3 regions of the Methylophilus sp. 'Pure River' genome follow, and region 2 is predicted to be linked to each of the others. Evidence: predicted binding sites of a transcription regulator. Region 2 holds the regulator's gene; each other region holds the start of a gene.
What was found. The regulator FliA, encoded in region 2, starts transcription of late flagellar genes. The targets are predictions, from matches to a motif close to CTAAAGTTNNCNNAAANNNTGCCGATANNA.

Region 1 (7,171 bases), on a different contig from region 2:
CTTCTGTGCGCGGCAAAATATGTAATTTTTCGGCTGCAATCGGGTTGCTGTTATCGTGGCCGTGCACCAGCAGGTCAATCTTGTGTTGCTGTATAAAGGCTTCATCAAGCAGCCAGGGGCTAGGCACAACCTCGTCTACATCGCGCATGGCCAGTAACACTTCAGCACGGGCCGCGTAATCCAGCTCAGGCTCATAGCCTTTCTTGGCGCGAATTTCTTCGTCGGTGGTCAGTGCAACTACCACATGACCTAACTGTTTAGCCGCTTTTAACAGGCGCACATGACCATGATGGATTAAGGTCGCTGACATATCGACCATAATGCGTTTGGATGGCTGTGTCATGGCTGTAACTCCAGTAAATCGAGAATGGCGCCGCGTGCTGCACTGCCCAGGTGTGCTTCGCCCAGATGGCAGACGACGCTGCCACGGCTGATCCCGCGTGGCTGGTAGAGCACTGCGCGGCTATCCTGGCTGCTGACCGTGGCATCTACCCAGGTGCATAGCACGGGCTGGTAGTGCACGGGGTGCGTGGCATAAGTGCCAATCTTTTTCAGCATCTGGGCTTTGTTGATAAACACCGCTTCACGCAAGTCATCATGCTTGGGCAACACTTCATATAACGAGGCCATGGCATGGTAAGGGCCGGTCATGCGGCGTTCCAAATGTGTCGCCAGATTGAGGTAAAACGAGTCGACCTCGTGTTTTGGTAACTGGTTAAATGCAATAAATGAGGCGCCTGTGAGGCCAAACAGGCCTTTGCAGGAGCTATAGGCAATCACATCTGCCAGGCCATGATCTATTTCCAGGCCGATAGAAGCCGTGGCATCCAGCATAAGCTGGGCGCCGACACGGTCTGCCAATGCGCGCAAATCAGCAATTGGCAACAACAGGCCAGCACTGGTTTCGGTATAGCAGGCGACGACCCAGTCGAAACGGCCGCTGATATTGGCCAGTTGCTGCCAGTCGCAGACGGTGACCAGTGACACCTGGCCAGCCGTACGCTGAGCCAGTTGCGCAAAGCTGACTAATCGCTGGGCGTAATAGCCGCTGTCTATCACCAGTACCTTGCCATGCAAGAAGTTCAGGCTGGCGATTTCCAGCGCCAGGCTGGCGGAGCCTTGCAGGCGCGCGATCTGCGCGTGGCCAGTCATGTGCTTGAGGGCGGACAGCACCGCATGATCAACCTGATTGTAGTCGAGGTCACCACGCCCGAAGCACGGGCGCAGGCCTAGCAGGTTTTCTTCAAGCAAGCTGGCCGGTCCCGCAGTAAACAGCACTTTATGCTGGTTTTGGGCCGCGACATGCGCGTGTATGGTGGTGGTTGCTTCAAGCATATTCCACCTCGGTTAAAAATTGCATAAAGTCCTGTTTGTTTTGGGCTGGCGTGCGGGTAGGTCGGCCCAGGTCGGCACGGGCACCTTTGCGGCACAGCACTTCAATCAGGCAGCTTTTGCCACTGCGCAGGACTTGTGGGATGAGTTGGTTTAGTTGTTTTGCGCCAGACACACTGTAGACCTGTGCATAGCCCGCGGCACTGGCAATGTCGGCCAATGCCAATTGCGCAGCGACGGTTGGTTGCCCACCCACGGAGTCATGCGCACCATTATTCAATACGATATGCAGCAAGTTGGCTTGCTGGGCGCTGATGGTCAGGCTACCCATGTGCATCAGCATGGCGCCATCGCCGTCAATACAGACGACTTGCCGGTCTGGTTGTGCCAGCGCAATGCCACAGGCAATTTGCGAGGCGTGGCCCATGCCACCCACGGTGAGAAAGTCGCGGCCATGCCCGGCCTGTTGCGCTTTGCGTAGCTCAAACAGTTCACGTGAGGCCATGCCGGTGGTGGCCACCACGGCAGCGTCTTGTGGCAAGGCTGACACAATTTGTCCAATCATGTGTTCACGGCTTTCCAGCACCGGCAATTTACCTGCCAGGGCAGAGGCGGGGGCTGCTGTTGTTTTGACTGGCTTATACGGCGCAAAGCTTTGTTTGCGCACCACCAGTGCTACAGGGCCCTGACGTGTCATCGCCTGCTGCAACAATGCTTGGATTTGCGCATGGGCGGTGTCTATGTCATCAGCCATTACCTGGTAAGGCAAGCCCAGCACGTCAAGTTGTGACAAGGTAATCTGGCCTTGTTTGACATGCTGCGGTTCATCATGGATCTGTTCGCCATGTGCATTCAGTTCTCCGCGCCAGCCAATGACCAATAACATAGGAATGCCATACACCTGCGGATCCGCCAGTGACGCAATCGGGTTGACTACATTGCCCAGGCCAGAATTTTGCATATAGACCAGCGCAGGTTGATGGCTTGCCAGGTAGTGGCCAATGGCCAGGCCAATCGCACCACCCTCATTGGCGGCAATCACATGTTGATCCTTTGCCAGCTTGTCTGAAAAGCAGGCGCACAATTCTTTAAGTAATGAGTCGGGCACCCCGGCAAAAAATTGCACTTGTTCTGTTTGCAATGCACTTAAAAAGTCTTCAGCATGAATCATCATGTGCTCCGCTTATTTAGTACCTGGAATCAGTTCCAGCACGTCGTTAATCGACATCAGGCTGGATTCGATTTCTGCTGTCCTGCCATTTTTGAGGATTTCCATGGCGGCATTCTGCATGGCAGGGTAAGCCGCACGCATCATGTGGTTGGCATAAATCACCAGGTTAAAGCCGTGTGCGGCCAGTTCTTCCTCTGTCACCTTGTTGTAGCTGGTTGGTACGCAGACTAAAGGAGTAGTCGGGAATTCTGATTTAAAGATTTTGGCAAACTCGAACACTTCGTCCGGGGCCTTCTGGCGGCTGTGAATCATGATGCCATCGACGCCAGCGCCGACATAGGCTTGTGCACGTTTGACGGCATCGGCAATGCCTTTTTCCAGGATCAGGCTTTCAATACGTGCAATCACCATAAAGTCATCGCTGACGCGTGCAGCACGGCCTGCCATGATTTTTTCGCAGAAAGGCTCAATCTCGTCCTGCAATTGCGGCACTTCGTTGCCAAATAAGGAATTCTTTTTTAAACCGATCTTGTCTTCAATAATGGTGGCGGAAATACCCAGGCGTTCCATGCTGCGCACATTGAGTTCAAAGTGCTCCAGTTTGCCGCCGGTGTCGGCATCCATAATTAAAGGTTTGGTGGTGACATCAAAGATGTCATTAATATTAGACAGGCGGCTGTTGATCTCAACCGCTTCAATATCGGGTTTGCCGCGGGCGGTAGAGTCGGTCAGTGAGCTAGACCAGAAGCCGTCGAACTGGCAGGTCTTGCCATTACGTTGTGCCGTCACATGCTCGGCAATCAGCGCCGAGATCGGGTTGTGTGCTTCAATAAAACGTGAAATCGGTTTGACGGTCAGCAATCTTTTCAAAGTGCGGCGGCGGATATCCGGTGTGGTACCCAATGCCTGGATCTGGCCGAGCATTTCATTCGAAGATACGCCACGTGTATAAGGAATCTCGATCAGGTGGCCGCCATATTCGGCCAGTGCCGCACGCGCACGGTCACGGTAGGGCACCAATGGGCCTTCCAGCCAGTCGTCACCATGCACCATGATGTCTGGTTTGTATTTGAGCAGGTTGGGAGCGTAGTCCCATTCTTCCTGCGGCACCACATTCACCACACCGCGGATATTGCTGACAATCTGTTTGCGTTGTTCGTAGGTGAGGTAGGGCAGGCGTTTATGGTCCGCGACTGCAGCGTCGGATAACAGACCGATGGTGACGTCGCCATACTTTCTGGCTTGTTCAATAATATTGATATGGCCATGGTGCAGAATATCTACAGTCATACCTACATAAACGGATGCCATGCAAAACTCCTTCGTAGTCTTTTGAATACCTTTATATAAGGTATGCGAATTGGATAGCCTGATTATCGTTGGCAACGCCTAAGAATGATTTGCAGATAAACGCGGAAAACCGGCCTTATATCTTGTGTGATAGAGCGGTCATGAACAAGGCCTGGAAGCGGTGTGCTTTAAAAGCGGAATTAAGACTGATTCTCTATTTAGCTCGGTTAATGGTGAAGGCACATTCTTTTATAGAATAGATTGATGTAAACAATTTTGTGCAGTTCTTGATTAAAGGCTAAAGATTTTAGTGGAGGGGTCGTAAATAGTTTCAAGTGCATGATTGATCGAAAAAAGAAATTTGCAATAAGTATTAAAGAAATTTCGCAAGCGGTCGATAACACAACTAACAACGCTAGATAGCAAACATTAAGTGGTAAATAGCGATCAACGTTGAAAGTAACATGACGATTTGACACTTAACTGGATATACGACTCTAAAGGAGATTTAACATGGCTTCAGTAATTAACACCAACCTGGCTTCCTTGAACGCACAACGTAACTTGACCGCTTCACAAAGCAGCCTGAACACTTCCATTCAACGTTTGTCTTCTGGTCTGCGTATTAACAGCGCTAAAGATGACGCGGCTGGTATGGCGATTGCAACACGTATGGACTCACAAGTTCGCGGTATGGATGTTGCAACACGTAACGCTAACGACGCGATTTCTTTCCTGCAAACTGCAGAAGGTGGCTTGAGCAGCGCAACTGATGCCTTACAACGTATGCGTGAACTGGCTGTACAAGCAGCTAACGGTTCCTACAGCTCTGGTGACCGTGCAAACCTGGATACAGAATTCTCACAACTGAAGTCAGAACTGACTCGTTTGGGTACTGCAACCAAGTTTAACGGCCAGGCAGCATTCGGTGCTGGTTACAACTTCCAGATTGGTGCTGACAGTGGCGATACGATTAGTGTGTCTTCTGTTGCAGCGGCTTCTCTGTCCGGTTCCCTGTCTTCAGCTGCTGCTGCATCATCTGCGATTACAGCGATTGACGCACAACTGACCACAGTGAACACCAGCCGTGCGACATTGGGTGCTTACCAAAACCGTTTTGCTTCAGTAGTAAGCAACCTGGGTGTAGCGTCTGAGAACATGTCAGCTGCCAAGTCACGTATCACTGATGCTGACTTCGCTTCAGAAACAGCCAAGATGACACGTGCACAGATTCTGCAACAAGCTGGTACTGCGATGCTGGCTCAAGCGAACCAGTTGCCTAACCAAGTGATGACATTGCTGAGAGGCTAATACATCATTCGGTAACGCTAAATCCACAGGCCTAGACCCTGTGGATTTGGCCTAGGTAAAAGGAGCAACATCATGAGTGATTCATTTGTTAGTGGTGTAGGCGGTAGTTTGCAGGGTGTACAGGCAGCCAGTAGTTTGAAACTGGTGAAATATGCTGAATCAGCTGCTGATAAAGCTGCTGCCGATGTGAATGACAAAGCCGCGATTAGCGGTGCAGTCAAAAAGTTAAATGAGTATGTAGCACCAGCGTTACAAACGATAGAGTTTTCTATCGATGATGACAGTGACCGTATCATTGTGAAAGTGGTGGATACCGAAACACAAAAGGTATTACGCCAGATTCCCAATGAAGAAGTCCTTGCCATCAGTAAAACGCTGGATAAATTACGTGGGCTGGTGGTACGACAGACAGCCTGATATTGCGTTTTAATTCGGTTGGGAGATTAAGAAATGGCATCGATTGTATCCTCTACTGGCGCATCTGGCCTGCCTATTGACTCATTGGTCACTGCCCAGATGCAGGCGGAACAGCAACCCATTACCGATATTAAAACCAAAATATCGTCTTACAATACCAAGCTGTCAGCCTATAGCACGCTCAAGAGCGGGCTAAGTACGTTTCAAACGGCCGTCGACAAATTGGCCACCGCTGCCAAGTTTAATGCGCAATCGGTGACCGCGAGTGATGCGACCAGTATCAGCGCCACCGCCAACGGCACCGCCGTGCTTGGTAACTATAGTGTGTCAGTCACGCAACTGGCGACCTCACAAAAACTGGCATCGCCTGCTTACAGCAGCGCGACCGATATTGTAGGCACCGGCAAACTCACCATCTCTTTCGGTACTTACACTGCTGCCAATGGCGGCACGCCTGCCTCATTTACAGCGAATGCCGATAAGTCCGATATCACGATAGACATCACCAGCAGCAACAATACGCTGGCAGGTATCCGTGATGCGATCAATGCAAAAAATGCGTCTGTCTCGGCTTCTATTGTTAATGACGGTACCGGTAATCGCCTGGTGATTACGTCTAAAGATACCGGCGAGGTGAATAGCCTCAAAATATCGGTAGCCGATGATGATGGTAACAACACCGACACTGGCGGCTTGTCTGCGCTCGCCTATGATCCGCTGGCCAGTAGCAATAACATGACACAAATGACCGCAGCGAAGAACGCTTTGCTGACGGTCGATGGCATGAGTATCAGTAAGGCCAGTAATACGGTCTCTGATGTGATTCAGGGCGTCACTTTGACGCTGAAGACGGTCACCTCGGCCAGCAATACGCTGAGTGTGGGGACAGACACGGATACCATACAAAGCTCGGTACAAAGCTTTGTCGATGCTTATAACGCGCTGAATACCAGTATGCGCAACCTGACCAAGTTTGTGTCGGCGGGGTCGACCTCCAATGGTGCCTTGCTGGGCGATTCAACGGCGCGCAACATCATGGTCAAGTTAAAGTCGATGTTATCGGCTTCTTCGCCTACAGCGACCACTTATAAAACCCTGAGCGATATCGGCGTCAGCATGGGCTCGGATGGGTCGTTATCGCTGGATAGCACTAAACTACAAAAAGCCATTACCAACAACGTCGGTGATGTGGCCAAATTGTTCTCGCCGTCGGCGACCTCTACCGATCCGCAGGTGACTTTTCTAGGCAGCAAGGATGATACGGCCTCTGGGACCTATGCGGTGAATATCTCGCAACTGGGCGGTAATGGTGTCAATGCGATTGGTACGATTAACGGTGTGACGGCCAATACCACTGGTTCTGTACTTACTGGTGTGATCGGCAATGGCAGCTATGGATTGCAACTGAGCGTCACTGGGACTGCGACTGGCAGTCGTGGCACTGTCACCTTTAGCAAAGGGCTGGCAGGCGAGCTCAGCAGCTTGCTGGACGGCTGGTTAGATACCGATGGCGCATTGACAACAAAAACAGATGGTATTTCAAGTTCCATTAAAGATTTGAACAAAAAGGCCGATGATATAAGTGCCAAGCTGCCCGCCATTGAAGCACGTTACCGCGCCCAGTATGCAAAACTGGATGCACTGCTCAGT
Region 2 (7,171 bases):
AGCGCTGATTTTAACGCTCCACACCGTCAATGACTGGCTACCCGGTTTGCTCTTGCGCCTGATCCTGGCCTGGGAGTTTGGTGAGGCTGGTTGGGCCAAACTGCATGGCCAAAACTGGTTTGCAGATTTGCAATTCCCTTTCCCGTTTAGTTTATTGCCAGCAGAAGTGAACTGGAACATGGCCATGACCTTTGAGCTGGTTGGTGCAGTGGCTTTGCTGCTAGGGCTGTTTACGCGTTTTTTCAGTCTCAGCCTGATGGTGGTGACCGTGGTAGCGATTGCCAGTGTGCATTGGCCAGAGCATTGGCGCAGTATGGCTGATTTGTTTATGGGGTATCGTTTTGAGGATGTGGAAGGCGATGGTTTTGGTAACTATAAACTGCCACTGATTTACCTGCTGATGCTGCTGCCCCTAGTCACGCAGGGGGCCGGAAAATGGAGTTTTGACCGCCTGTTGTCACATCTATGTGACGGTCGCCGATGACAGTTGTTAATGTCGTTGTATAGGCGTGAAATTGTCTTGACACTGATTTGCTTTTTGTCACATCATCGTAAATACAAAAGGGAGCAGCCAATGCTGGATTGACTCCCAACTAAAATTCTTCGGGGGTGTGTCATCTTAACAACCGACGGGCAGAGGGTGCCCAGTTGTCGGCAGTTAGATTTTGCACTGCGGTTGTGAAAGTATGCGATGTCTATAGTAAATCTCGAGCCCAATGCAATTGCATTGGCAGGTCAGGCCTTGAACGCTGCGTGCAGTGCTGAGGCTTCGGCGAGTTTGAGCACTTCGATTGGCCTGGGTGCTTCTTTTGACTTAACTCACGCCTTTGACCAATGGCGTTCTCTGGTCGATTACTCCGGTTTTTACATTGCCGCAGAAACCGATCAGCTCGGCAATGGCGGTTCTGTGCTGGTCTGTCATACACTTGAGTCAGGCTGTGATTTGTGGGCTTGCCTGCCATTGATCACACATGATCCAATTAAAGCCATTCTAGCCCAGCCTACGCCTGAAATCACCCAGCGCACCATACAAATTGCCTGCCATGATAGCCACAACCGCTGGCTGGAATGCAATGTCTATTACTTTAGCTTGCCGACAGGTGAGCCGCGTAGACTGCTGCTGGTACGCGAAACGACTAATGAACAACAGGCCGCGCTGGCGTTTCAACAAGAGAAGCTACGTGCGATTGCCTATGAACGCTTCCAGTTTTCTATCCTGGAACTGATCTTAAAAGAACAGGATGCGTTCAGGATTTTAGAAAAAATGGTGCGCGATATTGAGGCTATGCACAGGGATGTGTATTGCGCGCTGGTGCTGACCAAAAATCTGGGCAAGTTGGTACAAACAGTGATTGCCCCGTCGTTACCACAAGCATTGCTACAAACATTGCGCCAGTTGCAGCTGGAGGCGGGTAATGGTTCCTTGGCCACGTCTATCGCCATCAAGCAACGGGTGATGGTCGAGAATGTGATGACGCATCCCTATTGGGTGAATCACCGTGAGGCTGCATTGGCCTCTGGCGTGCAAGCAGGCTGGTCTGAGCCGATCTTAACTGCGGATGGGGACGTGCTGGGTGCGTTCGCTATCTATTATCGCCAGCCACAAACCCCAAGCGCGCTTGAACAATCCATGATTGAGCAAGCGACCAAATTAATGAGCCTGGTAATTGATAGGCATTTGTCACAAGAGTCGATTCAAAGCCTGGCTTACCTGGAGCCTGTGACCGGCTTGCCCAACCGCAAAAGAGCTTATGAGGTGTTGCAGCAAATACGCATGCAGCCTGCAACGGGTGAACATTGGGGCGTGGTATATATCGACCTCGATCACTTTAAATGGATTAATGAAGCGCATGGCCATGCAGCAGGTAATAGCTTGTTGCAGCAAGTCGCAGAACGCTTGCAAAAAGTGGCCGAGCAGCACTTTATTGCCTGTATGGGCGGCGATGAGTTCCTGGTCTTGTTATCGGGCCTCGCGGCATCCGAGGATAAAGCCTTGCAGCAGCTATTGTCTGCGCAGCGTAAACTGCAAAAGGTCTTTGAACGCCCGTTTAAAATCGGTAGCCAAAAGTTGCCGATTACAGCCAGCATGGGTTTATGCAACTTTAACGATATCAGCGCCAGCGACACTGACTATGTAAAAGCGGCTGATATTGCCATGCACAAAGCCAAGCAGGGTGGGCGTAATCATGCCTGCGTCTATCAGCCTGGCATGCAAACCGAAATTGCGACGCAAGTGATGCTTGAAACGGAGTTGCGTGAAGCCATCGTGCAGCAACAGCTGCGCTTGCATTACCAGGTACAGGTTGACCACACCGGCCGCCCATTTGGTGCAGAGGTTTTGTTAAGATGGCTGCATCCACAGCGCGGCTTGATTTCACCGCTGCAATTTATCGCTGTGGCAGAAACCAGTGGCTTGATTATCGAAATCGGCATGTGGGTGCTAGACCAGGCTTGCGCACAAATTGCACTGTGGCAACGTTCATTAAACACGCGCGAACTCAGTTTGTCGGTCAATATTAGCGCGCGCCAATTTTGCCAGGCCAATTTTGTGGCCATGGTCAAAGCATGTATTCAACGCCACCAGATTAATCCTAATGCATTGCGCCTAGAGCTGACAGAAAGCGTCTTACTTGAGAACGTGGATGATGCCGTGCGTATCATGGCCGAACTGAGCCAGTTGGGCATCCAGTTCTCACTGGATGATTTTGGCACAGGCTACTCCTCACTGCAGTATTTGAAAAAGCTGCCATTGTATCAACTGAAAATTGACCGCTCGTTTGTGAATGATATTGTCACCGATAGCCATGATCGCACCATTGTCAGGACGATTATTGCCATGGCGCAAAGCATGTACCTGAGTGTAATTGCCGAAGGCGTGGAAACACAAGAGCAGATGGAGTTGCTGTTAAATAACGGTTGTCGCCGCTACCAGGGCTTTTTGTTTGGTCAGCCGATGCCGATTGAACAGTTTAACGACTGGTTGCAGGGCGCGCTGGTTTAAGCGCTTATGGGTTTGTTGCGCCAGATGCCCCTGGCACTTGTTGTGAGGCGGGCGCGGGGACGTCCGAAGTTTCAGGCGTTGGTGCCGCATCTACAGATCCCGCCTGTATCTCGTGCCTGTTAGCCACATTGCTGGTTTGTTGGGCGCTGCTTTCGGCCGTTAAGATGCGTATGGTCATGCGCGTATTCATGGCTTGTGCCAAGGCATTATCGCTGCTGGAAACTGGTTTGGTTTCTGCCATGCCGATAGCCGTCAGTTGTTTGCTGGCAATGCCTTGTGCAACCAGGCTGGCAGCCATATGGGCGGCTTGTGCCGCCGTCAGCTCCCAGCGTTTGGTTTCCGCCTCTGGCTGGCCACTAAACAGCTGTTTATCGCTATGGCCTTCAATCTGTATGGTGCGGTATTCGTTTTTCAGCTGCGCGCCCAGCGCGTTCAAGACAGCAGGGGCTTGCGCGGTATAGCTTGTCTGGTTGTTGTTAAACAGTAGGCTGCTTTGAATATCGACCTCAATGCCGAGTTCGGACTGGTACACGGTGACCAGTTTCTCGTCTATCCAGGGCGTAAGTGCATGGGCTAGCTGTTGACCAATGGCGCGTACCTTTTCCTGGTCGCGCTGCTTTTTCTCTTGATACAAATAGCTCAAGGGCAGGGGTTTGAGCACTGAGCTCTGGTTTTGCAACGTGGCTTGTGTTTGAGCCTCAGGCGCATCCATTTGGCCGGGTTTACCTTGAAAGGCCGTGACCACGGCACTGGAGAGTGCACGGTACTTGTTCAGGTTGATGGTCGAGGTGGCATACATCACCACAAAAAAGGCAAACAACAGGGTGATAAAGTCGGCGTAAGAAATCAGCCAACGGTCATGGCTCTCATCATCGTCGTCCAGTTTTTGGCGCCTGTACATCAGGACTCCCGCAAGTGTAGATAGGATTCCAGGCGCTCGGTGACCAGTTTCGGATTGTCACCACGCGCAATCGACACCCAGGCATTGAGCAGCATTTCGCGCCTGGACATTTCGTGCTGAACATGGCCTTTTAATTTGTTTGAAATCGGCAGGAAGACCAGGTTGGCCAGGGCGACGCCATAAATGGTGGCGACAAAAGCAACGGCAATGCCGCTACCAATTTTGGCCGGGTCAGACAGGTTTTCCATGACGTGAATCAGGCCCAGTACGGCACCCAGAATACCCACGGTGGGCGCATAACCGCCCGCAGCTGACCAGATTTTGGTGGCTTCGCGTTCCTGTAATTCATAGTAATACATATCAATCGCGCAGACTTCGCGAATGCGGTCGGCGGGCGTGCCGTCAACCAGCAGCTGCAAGCCTTTGCGTACAAAAGGATCCTGTTCGCGCTTGATATAGCTTTCCAGTGACAACACGCTTTCCTTGCGCGCCTGCAGGCTCCACTGGTTGATTTTAATGGCGAGCTTTTTTCTGTCGTCCTGTGGGTGTACAAACACCAGGCGTAGCATGCGTATGCCTTTGATAAACAGCTTGAACTCGGTTTGCAGCAACACCGCCCCGGTGGTGCCGAGAATGACGACCGCAAAGGCCGCTGGCTGCATTAATGAGTTGAGGTGGCCGCCATCGATGACCTGGCCAAACACCAGTCCGGCAAGGGCAATGACCAGCCCGGCAATACTGCCCCAATCCATCAGGCCACTCCGGTCCAGGACTTATCGCGCATGGAGGCACGTAAACGGGCCACGGCCTGGCTATGCAACTGACAGACGCGTGATTCGGACACGCTCATGATGGCGCCGATTTCTTTTAAATTGAGCTCTTGCTCGTAATACAAGCCCATGAGCAATTTTTCACGCTCGGGCAAATGGTCGATAGAGTCAATCAATGCTTCGCGGAAATCACTTTCCAGCAAGGATTTGACCGGATCACTGGTGTCGTCATCCACATAACGGTCCAGAAAGTGTTCGCCGCCATCGTCGTCCTGAAAATCTTCGTAGTAAATCAGCTGGTGACCCTGGCAGTCGCTCAAGACATCATAGTAATCATCCAGCGTGAAGTTCATGTGCTTGGCAATCTCTGACTCGGTAGGTGGACGGCCAAACTTTTGTTCCAGTTGCTGTACGGCGACCTCGATATCGCGCATGTTTTTGCGGATACCGCGTGGCAACCAGTCGGCACCGCGCAATTCATCCAGCATGGCACCACGCACCCGCTGGGAGGCGTAGGTTTCAAATTGTGCGCCGTGATTATCTTCATAACGCTGAATCGCATCCATCAGGCCTATCATGCCTGCTTGCACCAGGTCATCGAGCTCGACGCAGGAGGGCAGCTTGGCTTTTAATTGATAAGCCATTTTTTTAACCAGACCGCTATGCTGTTTCAGCATCTGGTCGGTATTGTTAGTCGTGCCTTTAGCGGTATACATGTTTTTCCTCTTTTTACTTTAGGCAACAGCCAGTGATGGCGTGGTGATCCGTTGCTTTTCGAGACGATGTGCCACTGATTTAAAAGCCAATGCGGTCTGGCCAGCTTCGGCAACCGCAGCCTTGGCATTGCCCGCTTTCTTCTGTTCGGCCGTGACTTCTGCCGGCATGGCGCCGATAAAGTCCAGCGTGACGCCCAGAAACTGCTTGCATACCTGGTTCAAGCGCATAAAGTATTGTTGACCCTGATCATGATTGGCCCCTGTCACCACCACGCCCAACGGGATCTGTCCATGCTGCTGGCTGATGTGCTTGATCGTCACATAGGCAGCTTTAATGGCGGTATCAGATCTGTCCATTTGAATCACCAGTTCATGCTCTGCAATGAGTGGCATCATCAGGCTGTGGTCTTGCGTATCCAGCTGTGCTTCAATCATGACGGTATCGTAATCGTACGAAAGTTGTTTCACTATACCGTCCAGCTGCAGTTTTAAATCCTGAGATAAAGGCGAGGTTAACAGGTCATTTTCGGCCAAACAGGTCAGGTCATAGCCTTGCGGATGTTTGAGGATGGCGCGCTTGAGTGCACTGTTGTTGGTCACGATGGACTGTAATGAATGCGCTAGCCCTGGCTGACGGTTGGCGTGTATCAACAGCAAGCGTTGTTCAGGGGCAAGCATGCCCAGTGCCAGATTGCGCATCCAGGGAGTGGCCGGCTGGCCATTGGCGCCAATCACGCTGATAATCCGTGCCGAGGTTTTGGCCATGATACGGCGTAAACCATCTGCCTGGTCGCGGTAATTAAACATGTTGCTGCTCCTGGCCAGCGGTTTGCATCATGCTGGAAATTACCAGCGGTAACTCTTCATCCAGATATTGGTAAGGCAAGCTGGCCTGATGCGGTGTCAACACGCGTTCGATCAGGGCTGGCTTGTCGGCCACTTCAATATCTTCAGGCACGCGTTGGCCACTGGTGGTGTAGAACAGGCGCATACGTTCGCGGATCAATACATCCAGCACGTTGCCAATCGCGGCGGCTTCGTCCAGCTTGGTGACGATACAACCGGCGATATCATGTTTTTTGTAGCTGCGCATCACATCGGTCAGCGTGTCACCGGTAGAGGTGGCATTCAGGCACAGCAACTTCTGAATCGGGCTATCTGCACGGCTTAGCATGGAAAGCTGCTCAGTGACCGCCTGGTCGCGCTGGCTGACGCCAACGGTATCCACCAGGATCATGTGTTTGTTTTTTAGCTCATTCAGTGCAATTTTCAGGTCTTCTTCATCTTTGACGGCATGCACCATCACGCCCAGGATCTTGCCGTAGATACGCAGTTGTTCGTAACCGCCGATACGGTAGCTGTCTGTGGTGATCAGGCCCAGGTTCTGTGTACCATGTTTCATCACATAACGTGCCGCCAGTTTGGCTGTGGTGGTGGTTTTACCCACCCCTGTCGGGCCAACCAGGGCGTAGATACCGCCACGATCCAGCAATGCATCTTCGTCATCCAGCGTATGCAGGTTGCGGCTGATGACTTCTTTGGCCCACATCGGCGCTTTGTTGACATCAATTTGGTTTGGCATTTTTTCAGCAATCTGGCGTGACAGTGAGGCGCTGAAGTTGGCTGAGAGCAGGGTGCTCAGCACTTTGGATTTAGCCGGGCTGTGTTGCAAATGATGCTGCCAGGTCATTGCACTCATCTGGGTTTCAAAATGGCTGCGCATCTGACGCATTTCCTGCATCATGCCCATCATTTTGTCTTCCAGTGTTTGCGTCGCTACCTG
Region 3 (7,171 bases), on a different contig from region 2:
TTGGTACCAATACCGATTTGGGTGGCACCGGCGCCGCTCAATGAGGCGGCGAACACATCAGCAAATTCTGCACGAGACTGTTTAAAGCCAACGGTGTTAGCGTTAGAAACGTTGTTGCCAATCACTTCCAGCGCTTTGGACGCTGCGTTTAAACCACTTAAGCCTTGTGAAAAAGCCATGTTATCTCTCCTTGATAAAGACTAAAATCTAAGTAGGAATTAGAAAATCTCTTGAATGTCTGCAATCGCCACCGACGTGTTGTTGCTTAAGTTCAGTTTTGCGCCACTGGTGCTGGTGGTCACGCTTTGTACCTGTGCCAGGCTGAGGGCGGTACTCTTCACTGTGGTATCCCCCGTTTTTGCCGTGATCTCATAGGTGTAATCACCACTTGGAGCGGTCGTGCCGTCATCCATCTTGCCATCCCAGTTTAAGGCGTTCACGCCAACATCCTGCTTGCCAAACGTGAGGGTACGTATGGTGGCACCCGAGCCGTTTTTAATGGCAACCGTCAAGCCGTCGGCACCATTCGGCACATTCACGCCGAAGTAACCGCCCGTTTCGGTATGAGTCAGGGTTTTGCCTTCTACCAATACGTTGCGGCCTATCATGCTGGTGGCCTGGTAAGACTGGCCAAGCTGTACGCTGCCGATCAGGCTGCTCATGGTTTCATTCAGCTTGTTGATGCCAGTGACCGTATTCAACTGCGCCATCTGGCTGGTGACCTGGGCGTTATCCATCGGGTTCAACGGATCCTGGTTCTTCATCTGCGTCACCAGCAGGGTCATGAAACGGTCCTGTGTTTCATCGGTGGTGCTGGCACTGTTGCGAGTGTTCACTGAATTCAGTAAATCCTGTGACACCTGGTTGTTGGTATTAACGGTGGTCATGCTGAAGTCCTTTCTGCAGGTTATTGACCGATATTCAGTGTTTTAAGCAACATGGTTTTCGCCGCATTCATGGTTTCCACGTTGTTTTGGTAAGCGCGTGAGGCTGAAATCATGTTCACCATTTCTTCAGTTACATTGACATTCGGCATGGTGATGTAGCCATCGGCATTGGCCATTGGGTGCTTGGGGTCGTAGACCATTTTGCCGGGCTTGGTATCTTCAATCACACGCTCGACTTCGACCGTGCTGCTCTTATTCGCTGCATCCTGCACAGCCTTGAACACGACTTGTTTAGACTGGTAGGGCTTGCCATCGGAACTCACCACGCTATCTGCGTTGGCGAGGTTACTGGCCACGGTGTTGAGGCGCATGGATTGCGCACTCATGGCTGAGCCGGAAATTTTGAATACGTTAAACAGAGACATGACAGACCTCCTTTAATTATTGCTGGCCGTTAATTGCGGACAGCATTTTCTTAATCTGGCCGCCTATCATGGTCAGGCTGGCCTCGTAACGGATACCGTTATCGACATAAGCATTACGCTCCACATCCATGTCGACCGTGTTGCCATCGGCAGAGCCTTGCACCACGGAGCGGAACAGTGGGTCACTGGCGCCACTGACATAGCCGCTGCTGCCCGTGCCATTCATATGGCCCGCATTGGTTTGTTGCAATGCACCATTGGTGGTGGCTGTGCCAGCAGAGGCATTGGGTTGCAGTGCTGCCTTCATGGCAGACTGAAAGTCGATGTCACGCGCTTTATATTGCGGCGTATCTGCATTGGCAATATTCGATGCCAACAGCTCTTGACGTTGATTGCGCACGCGCAATGCCGTCTGATGGAAATTCAGTGCGGCGTCCAGTTTGTTTATCATCGTTTCATCCTTTCCTGGCTGTTTCTCAAGCCCTGTTCGAATCCTGTTGCTTTCGAACCTCTAAAGTTTTGCCATCTGCAGCCGTTAACCCGATTAAGCAGGTCTGCTTTCACACATGACTTTTACTAGCTATGCCTAGTGTACGCCGCGGCCTATGCAATGATTCTTCAATTAAACGGGGGAAATCCCCTTTAATTCCGGGATTAAACTTGCCCGTGATGCGTAGAATAGGGCACATGAAACAACTCCAGCCCCAGATTGTGATGATGCTTATTGTTAGCCTGTTATGGCTGATGAGTGGCTCTGCGCACGCGGCAGACCGCACTGTGATTGCGAATCAGCATGCAGCGGGCGCTGCCACGGCAGGCAATGACATGCACAGCCGCTTGTATCAGACGGCGATGCAATATGTGCAAAGCCAGACACAAGGCTATCCGGGCAAAGTCAATATCGAGATTCAGCCGCTGGACAGCCGTATCCGCATTGCTGAGTGTGCCTTGATGGAAGGATTTACCGTACAGGGCGCACGTTTGTGGGGTAAAACCCATATTGGTGTGCGTTGCCTGCAATCTGACACCAAGCCATGGACACTCTATGTACAGGCGGATGTGCAGGTGTGGGGAGAATATGCCGTCACTGGCTTGCCAGTCAGCCAGGGCTCACCAGTACAAACCACAGACGTGGTCATGCAGTCTGGGGATTTAAGTAAATTGCCAGCTGGCATTATTACCGATCTCTCTATGCTGGAGGGTAAACAGGCAGCATTGAATTTGCCATTGGGCACCGTGTTAAGACCTGAACTGCTTAAGTCTGTACCGGTGATTAAGCAAGGGCAAACTGTTCAATTAAATAGTCGTGGTGACGGCTTTGTCATCTCGGCTGATGGCACCGCCATGCAAACCGCGAATGTTGGTCAGGTGGTTGATGTGAAAGTCAGCAGCGGCCAGATTGTAAAAGGCGTTGCGCAGTCTTCCGGTAAGGTAGACGTGCGCTTTTAGTCAGATGGACAACCTTTTTAATTAAAAAATGTCTGAAAATTATAAACATGCGATAAAAAGTATATTAAGCACTAAAGTTCGCTTAAACTATGCCGATAGTACTGTTAACGAATGAGGGTTTTGACTTTGATAAGCCCTGACACAATTCAAAATCAGAAGAGGTACGGCATGAACATTTCAGATTCTATTAAAAAATTGGGTGTTGGCGTAGACAAGCCGACATTGGACAAAGGGTCTGCGAGCAAAGGTAGTGACAAAGCGGCAAATACGTCTAGCACTGCCTCTACAGACAATGTGACTTTATCTTCTGCCTCTGTGCAGTTGCAGTCATTAGAAGCCGGATTAGCGTCTGGTGAAGTCTTTGATACAAACAAGGTCGAAGAAATCAAAGCGGCGATTGCGCGCGGTGACTTCTCCGTTGATACGGCCAAAGTGGCAGATGGTTTGCTGCAAACCGTAAAAGATTTGATACAACCGAATAATAAAGGGTGACTATGATGGCGACTGCAACGCATTTATCTTCTTCTCCAGTAACGTTTGAAAAAGACGCCGCACTGGTTTCAGAACTTTTGAATGATTTGCAGTCTGAACAGTCCGCTTTGGTCAGCGCTGACCTGGATGTGATTGAGCGCATGGTAGATAAACGTGTTGAACTGCTACAAGCATTAGGTGCCGCCGCTAATTCACGTTATGACGCACTGGCCGCGGCCGGTTTTGAGCCAAATGAACAAGGCATGTCTGCCTGGTTGCAAACACAGTCTAGCCCATTGCTGGATTCCGCCTGGGTGACTTTCCAGCAACAACTGGTACAGGCCAAAGAACTGAATCGCCTGAATGGTATTCTGATCAACAAGAATTTCATACGTAACCAGGAAAAACTGGATGCATTGAACGGCAAGAGCTCTGCCCCGCAGTTTTATGGTAAGAATGGTCAAGCCCATAGAGCCAACGCCAGCCGCAGTGGTTTTTCAGTGTAAACACGCTTCATACGCTTAAAAACACAACAGCCGAAGAGAATCTCTTCGGCTGTTGTGTTTTTAAGGCTCTAGAAATGGCTTAAGCCAGGTTTTCCAACGCTTCCCAGCGCGCGAGTTTTTCCAGGATCAACAATTCAATGTCGTCCAGCCTGTCTTGCAACTGTTTGACCTGCTCAGGCGCCTGTTTATAAATATCACCTTGTGCAAACTGGGTCTGGATTTCAGCTTGCTCTTGTTCCAACTGCTCAATCTCTGCCGGCAACGCTTCCAGCTCACGCTGTTCTTTAAAGCTCAATGTTTTTCGGGGTGTGACCTTAGGTGCGGGTGTGTTTGCTACTGGCGCGGCCACAGATACTTTGGGCATAGGCGCTGATTTGCTAATACTCGGTTTGCTGGCACGATCCTGGGTAAATCTTAACCAGTCATCGTAGCCACCACCAAACTCGGTTAGTTTCCCTTGTCCTTCAAAAGCAATCACTTGCGTGACGGTGTTTTCTAAAAACGCCCGATCATGGCTGACGAGAAAAAGGGTGCCTGAATAGTCCTGTAATAGCGTCTCCAATAACTCCAGCGTATCAATATCCAGGTCATTGGTAGGCTCATCCAACACCAGTACATTGGCGGGGCGCGCAAACAGGCGCGCTAGCAGTAAACGGTTGCGTTCACCCCCAGACAGGGACTTTACTGGTGAGCGTGAGCGTTGTGGTGGAAACAGAAAGTCTTCCAGATAACTGATCACATGTTTACGTTCATTGCCGATTTCAACAAAGTCCGAACCCGGGCTAATGGTGTCAGCCAAGGTGGCTTCTTCATCTAACTGCTCACGCATCTGGTCAAAATAAGCGACATTGATTTTTGTGCCGCGCTGAATCTCGCCACTATCTGCTTCAATGTCACCTAAAATCAGTTTCAATAGCGTGGATTTCCCAATGCCGTTGGGCCCTAATAAACCGATTTTATCGCCACGCAAAATACGGGTACTGAAGCCTTTGATTAAGGTTTTGTCACCATAGGACTTATAGACCTGATCAAGCTCTGCCACCAGTTTCCCGCTACGTTCTCCCGCATCCAGGTTGAGTTTGACATCGCCCTGACGCTCACGTCTGGCTGCACGGTCTAAACGTAGCGCTTCCAGTCTTCTTACGCGTCCTTCATTACGTGTACGGCGTGCTTTAATGCCTTGGCGGATCCAGACTTCTTCCTGTGCCAGGAATTTGTCGAACTTAGCCGCATGGGTTTCTTCGACGGCGAGCAGCTCTTCTTTTTTAACTTGATATTGGGAAAAATTGCCTACAAAGTCTGTCAGATTGCCGCGGTCCAGCTCGGTAATACGTGTGGCCAGCTTGTCCAAAAAACGACGGTCGTGGGTAATGAACAACACACTGCCATTAAACCCGAGTAGCAAATCTTCCAGCCACTCGATGGCTTCCAGGTCTAAATGGTTGGTTGGCTCATCCAATAGTAAAACTTCAGGCTCCGCAACCAGCGCCCGGCCAAGCGCTACGCGTTTACGCCAGCCACCAGAAAGGGTAGAGATCAGGACATCTGCATCCAGCTTTAAGCGGCTAAGCACAGTTTCGACACGTGATTGCGCTACCCATCCATTTTGCGCATCCATTTCATGCTGTAAGGCCTGCATGCGCTCCATCAGCGCCTCAATATTGGCATCCGGCAGGCCCATGTCATGGGTCACTTGATGGTAGTCAATGATGGTTTGCTGCAAGCTGCCCAAGCCTTCTGCCACCGCTTCAAATACGGTGTGCGCCTTATCCAGCTCGGGCTCTTGTGGCACATAGACCACGCGTACGTTTGGTGCCCGCCATACAGTGCCGTCATCCAGTTTGATGGTACCGGCAATGGCTTTCAGTAAACTGGATTTACCGGCACCATTGCGGCCAATCAAACCGACGCGCTCGCCTGGGTCTAACTGGAAAGAGGCTTGGGCAAGTAAAGCATGATGACCAAATGCCAGGCTGGCATTATCAAGCGTAATATGAGGCATAAAGGGGGATGGGGCAGAGGTTGTTGAATCGATTCGATATTGTAAACGACATCAAACCATACACTACGCTTAATGCGTAAATAAAAGAATCTATCAGTGTATCTGCTGTGAAGGCGAGGGCAGGGTATCTAGCGATAACGCACCGCCGCGCAGCGAAACATCAGGCGCCGGGCGGGTATCAGGTTGATACTCCTCCACCCAGCGCTGCAAGTCCTGCTTGATTTGTGTTTCTTGTAAATGTGGCATATTGCTTAACCAATCCAGCAGATTGGCCAACCAAAGTGCATCTGCACTACGGGCTTGCGCAATGCGCAGTTTTTCATGGCTGGTGGGCAGCGTGTTTTCATCATCTGCCAACAATTCTTCATACAGTTTTTCGCCTGGGCGCAAGCCGGTAAACTCAATACGAATATCCTGCTCTTGCAAGCCAGATAGTTTAATCATATCGCGTGCCAAGTCGATAATCCTGACAGGCGTGCCCATGTCCAGCACAAACACCTCGCCGCCATTACCCATGGTGGCTGCCTGCAACACTAATTGCGCCGCCTCGGGGATAGACATAAAGTAACGTGTGATTTCTGGGTGGGTAATGGTAATGGGGCCGCCATGGGCAATCTGCTCACGGAACTTGGGAATGACGCTACCGCTACTGCCCAGCACATTGCCAAAACGCACCGTGATAAAACGCGTGCGGCTATTCTCGCCATGCTGCAATCCCTGGCAAATCAGCTCCGCCAGCCGTTTGCTGGCACCCATCACATTGGTGGGATTCACGGCTTTATCGGTTGAAACCAGCACAAACGTTGGGACACCCGCCGCCTGGCAAGCTGACGCAATCTGGTAGGTGCCATGGGCGTTATTCTGCAAGGCCTCCACCACATTAAAGTGCTCCATCATCGGCACGTGCTTGTACGCGCCAGCATGCAACACCACATCAGGTTGATGGCTTTGCAAAATACGCTGAATACGCGTCTGGTTTTTCACATCGGCCACCAGGTACACCAACTCGGTATCCGTCACCCACTGGCTAAATTCCTGCTGCAAGGTATAAAGCGCATATTCAGAAATATCCAGGCAAATTAACTGCGTCGGGTGAAAGCTCAATATCTGGCGACATAACTCAGAACCTATTGAGCCCGCAGCACCAGACACCAGCACCACTTTGTTCGCTAGCATACTGCTCAGACCATGCGTGTCTAACTGCACCACATCGCGCCCTAGCAAATCCTCCACATCAATCTTGCGAATCTGCGACAAACTGATGCGGCCACTGATCAAGTCCGACATGGCAGGCAAGGTCAATACCTCCATACCCTCGACTTTACGAGCCGCCTCAACTGCTAAACGACGTTTTTCATGCCTGCTAGCCGGCATCGCAATCATGCAATGCTGGCAACCATGCCGTGCCGCAATCTGCGCCATATCTTCTAA

Region 1: a site for FliA is predicted at 4,167-4,196, ahead of ACIDE9_RS11040 (flagellin). Genes of this name have one in related genera too.
Region 3: a site for FliA is predicted at 2,833-2,862, ahead of flgM (flagellar biosynthesis anti-sigma factor FlgM). Genes of this name have one in related genera too.

Annotation. Positions count from the first base shown of each region.
Region 1 is NZ_JBKOUE010000008.1:116,421-123,591, reverse strand. It holds gene ACIDE9_RS11060 (adenylyltransferase/cytidyltransferase family protein) at 1-343, opposite strand, end outside; gene ACIDE9_RS11055 (aminotransferase class V-fold PLP-dependent enzyme) at 340-1,335, opposite strand; gene aepY (phosphonopyruvate decarboxylase) at 1,328-2,506, opposite strand; gene aepX (phosphoenolpyruvate mutase) at 2,516-3,814, opposite strand; gene ACIDE9_RS11040 (flagellin) at 4,307-5,104, shown strand; gene ACIDE9_RS11035 (flagellar protein FlaG) at 5,177-5,521, shown strand; gene fliD (flagellar filament capping protein FliD) at 5,555-7,171, shown strand, end outside.
Region 2 is NZ_JBKOUE010000005.1:19,912-27,082, reverse strand. It holds gene ACIDE9_RS06925 (DoxX family protein) at 1-484, shown strand, start outside; gene ACIDE9_RS06920 (putative bifunctional diguanylate cyclase/phosphodiesterase) at 692-3,001, shown strand; gene ACIDE9_RS06915 (flagellar motor protein MotB) at 3,006-3,902, opposite strand; gene ACIDE9_RS06910 (flagellar motor protein) at 3,902-4,654, opposite strand; gene ACIDE9_RS06905 (RNA polymerase sigma factor FliA) at 4,654-5,388, opposite strand; gene ACIDE9_RS06900 (MinD/ParA family protein) at 5,407-6,195, opposite strand; gene flhF (flagellar biosynthesis protein FlhF) at 6,188-7,171, opposite strand, start outside.
Region 3 is NZ_JBKOUE010000008.1:86,231-93,401, reverse strand. It holds gene flgE (flagellar hook protein FlgE) at 1-179, opposite strand, end outside; gene ACIDE9_RS10895 (flagellar hook assembly protein FlgD) at 219-887, opposite strand; gene flgC (flagellar basal body rod protein FlgC) at 908-1,312, opposite strand; gene flgB (flagellar basal body rod protein FlgB) at 1,329-1,763, opposite strand; gene flgA (flagellar basal body P-ring formation chaperone FlgA) at 2,000-2,761, shown strand; gene flgM (flagellar biosynthesis anti-sigma factor FlgM) at 2,930-3,253, shown strand; gene ACIDE9_RS10870 (flagella synthesis protein FlgN) at 3,256-3,738, shown strand; gene ACIDE9_RS10865 (ATP-binding cassette domain-containing protein) at 3,818-5,740, opposite strand; gene ACIDE9_RS10860 (polysaccharide biosynthesis protein) at 5,834-7,171, opposite strand, start outside.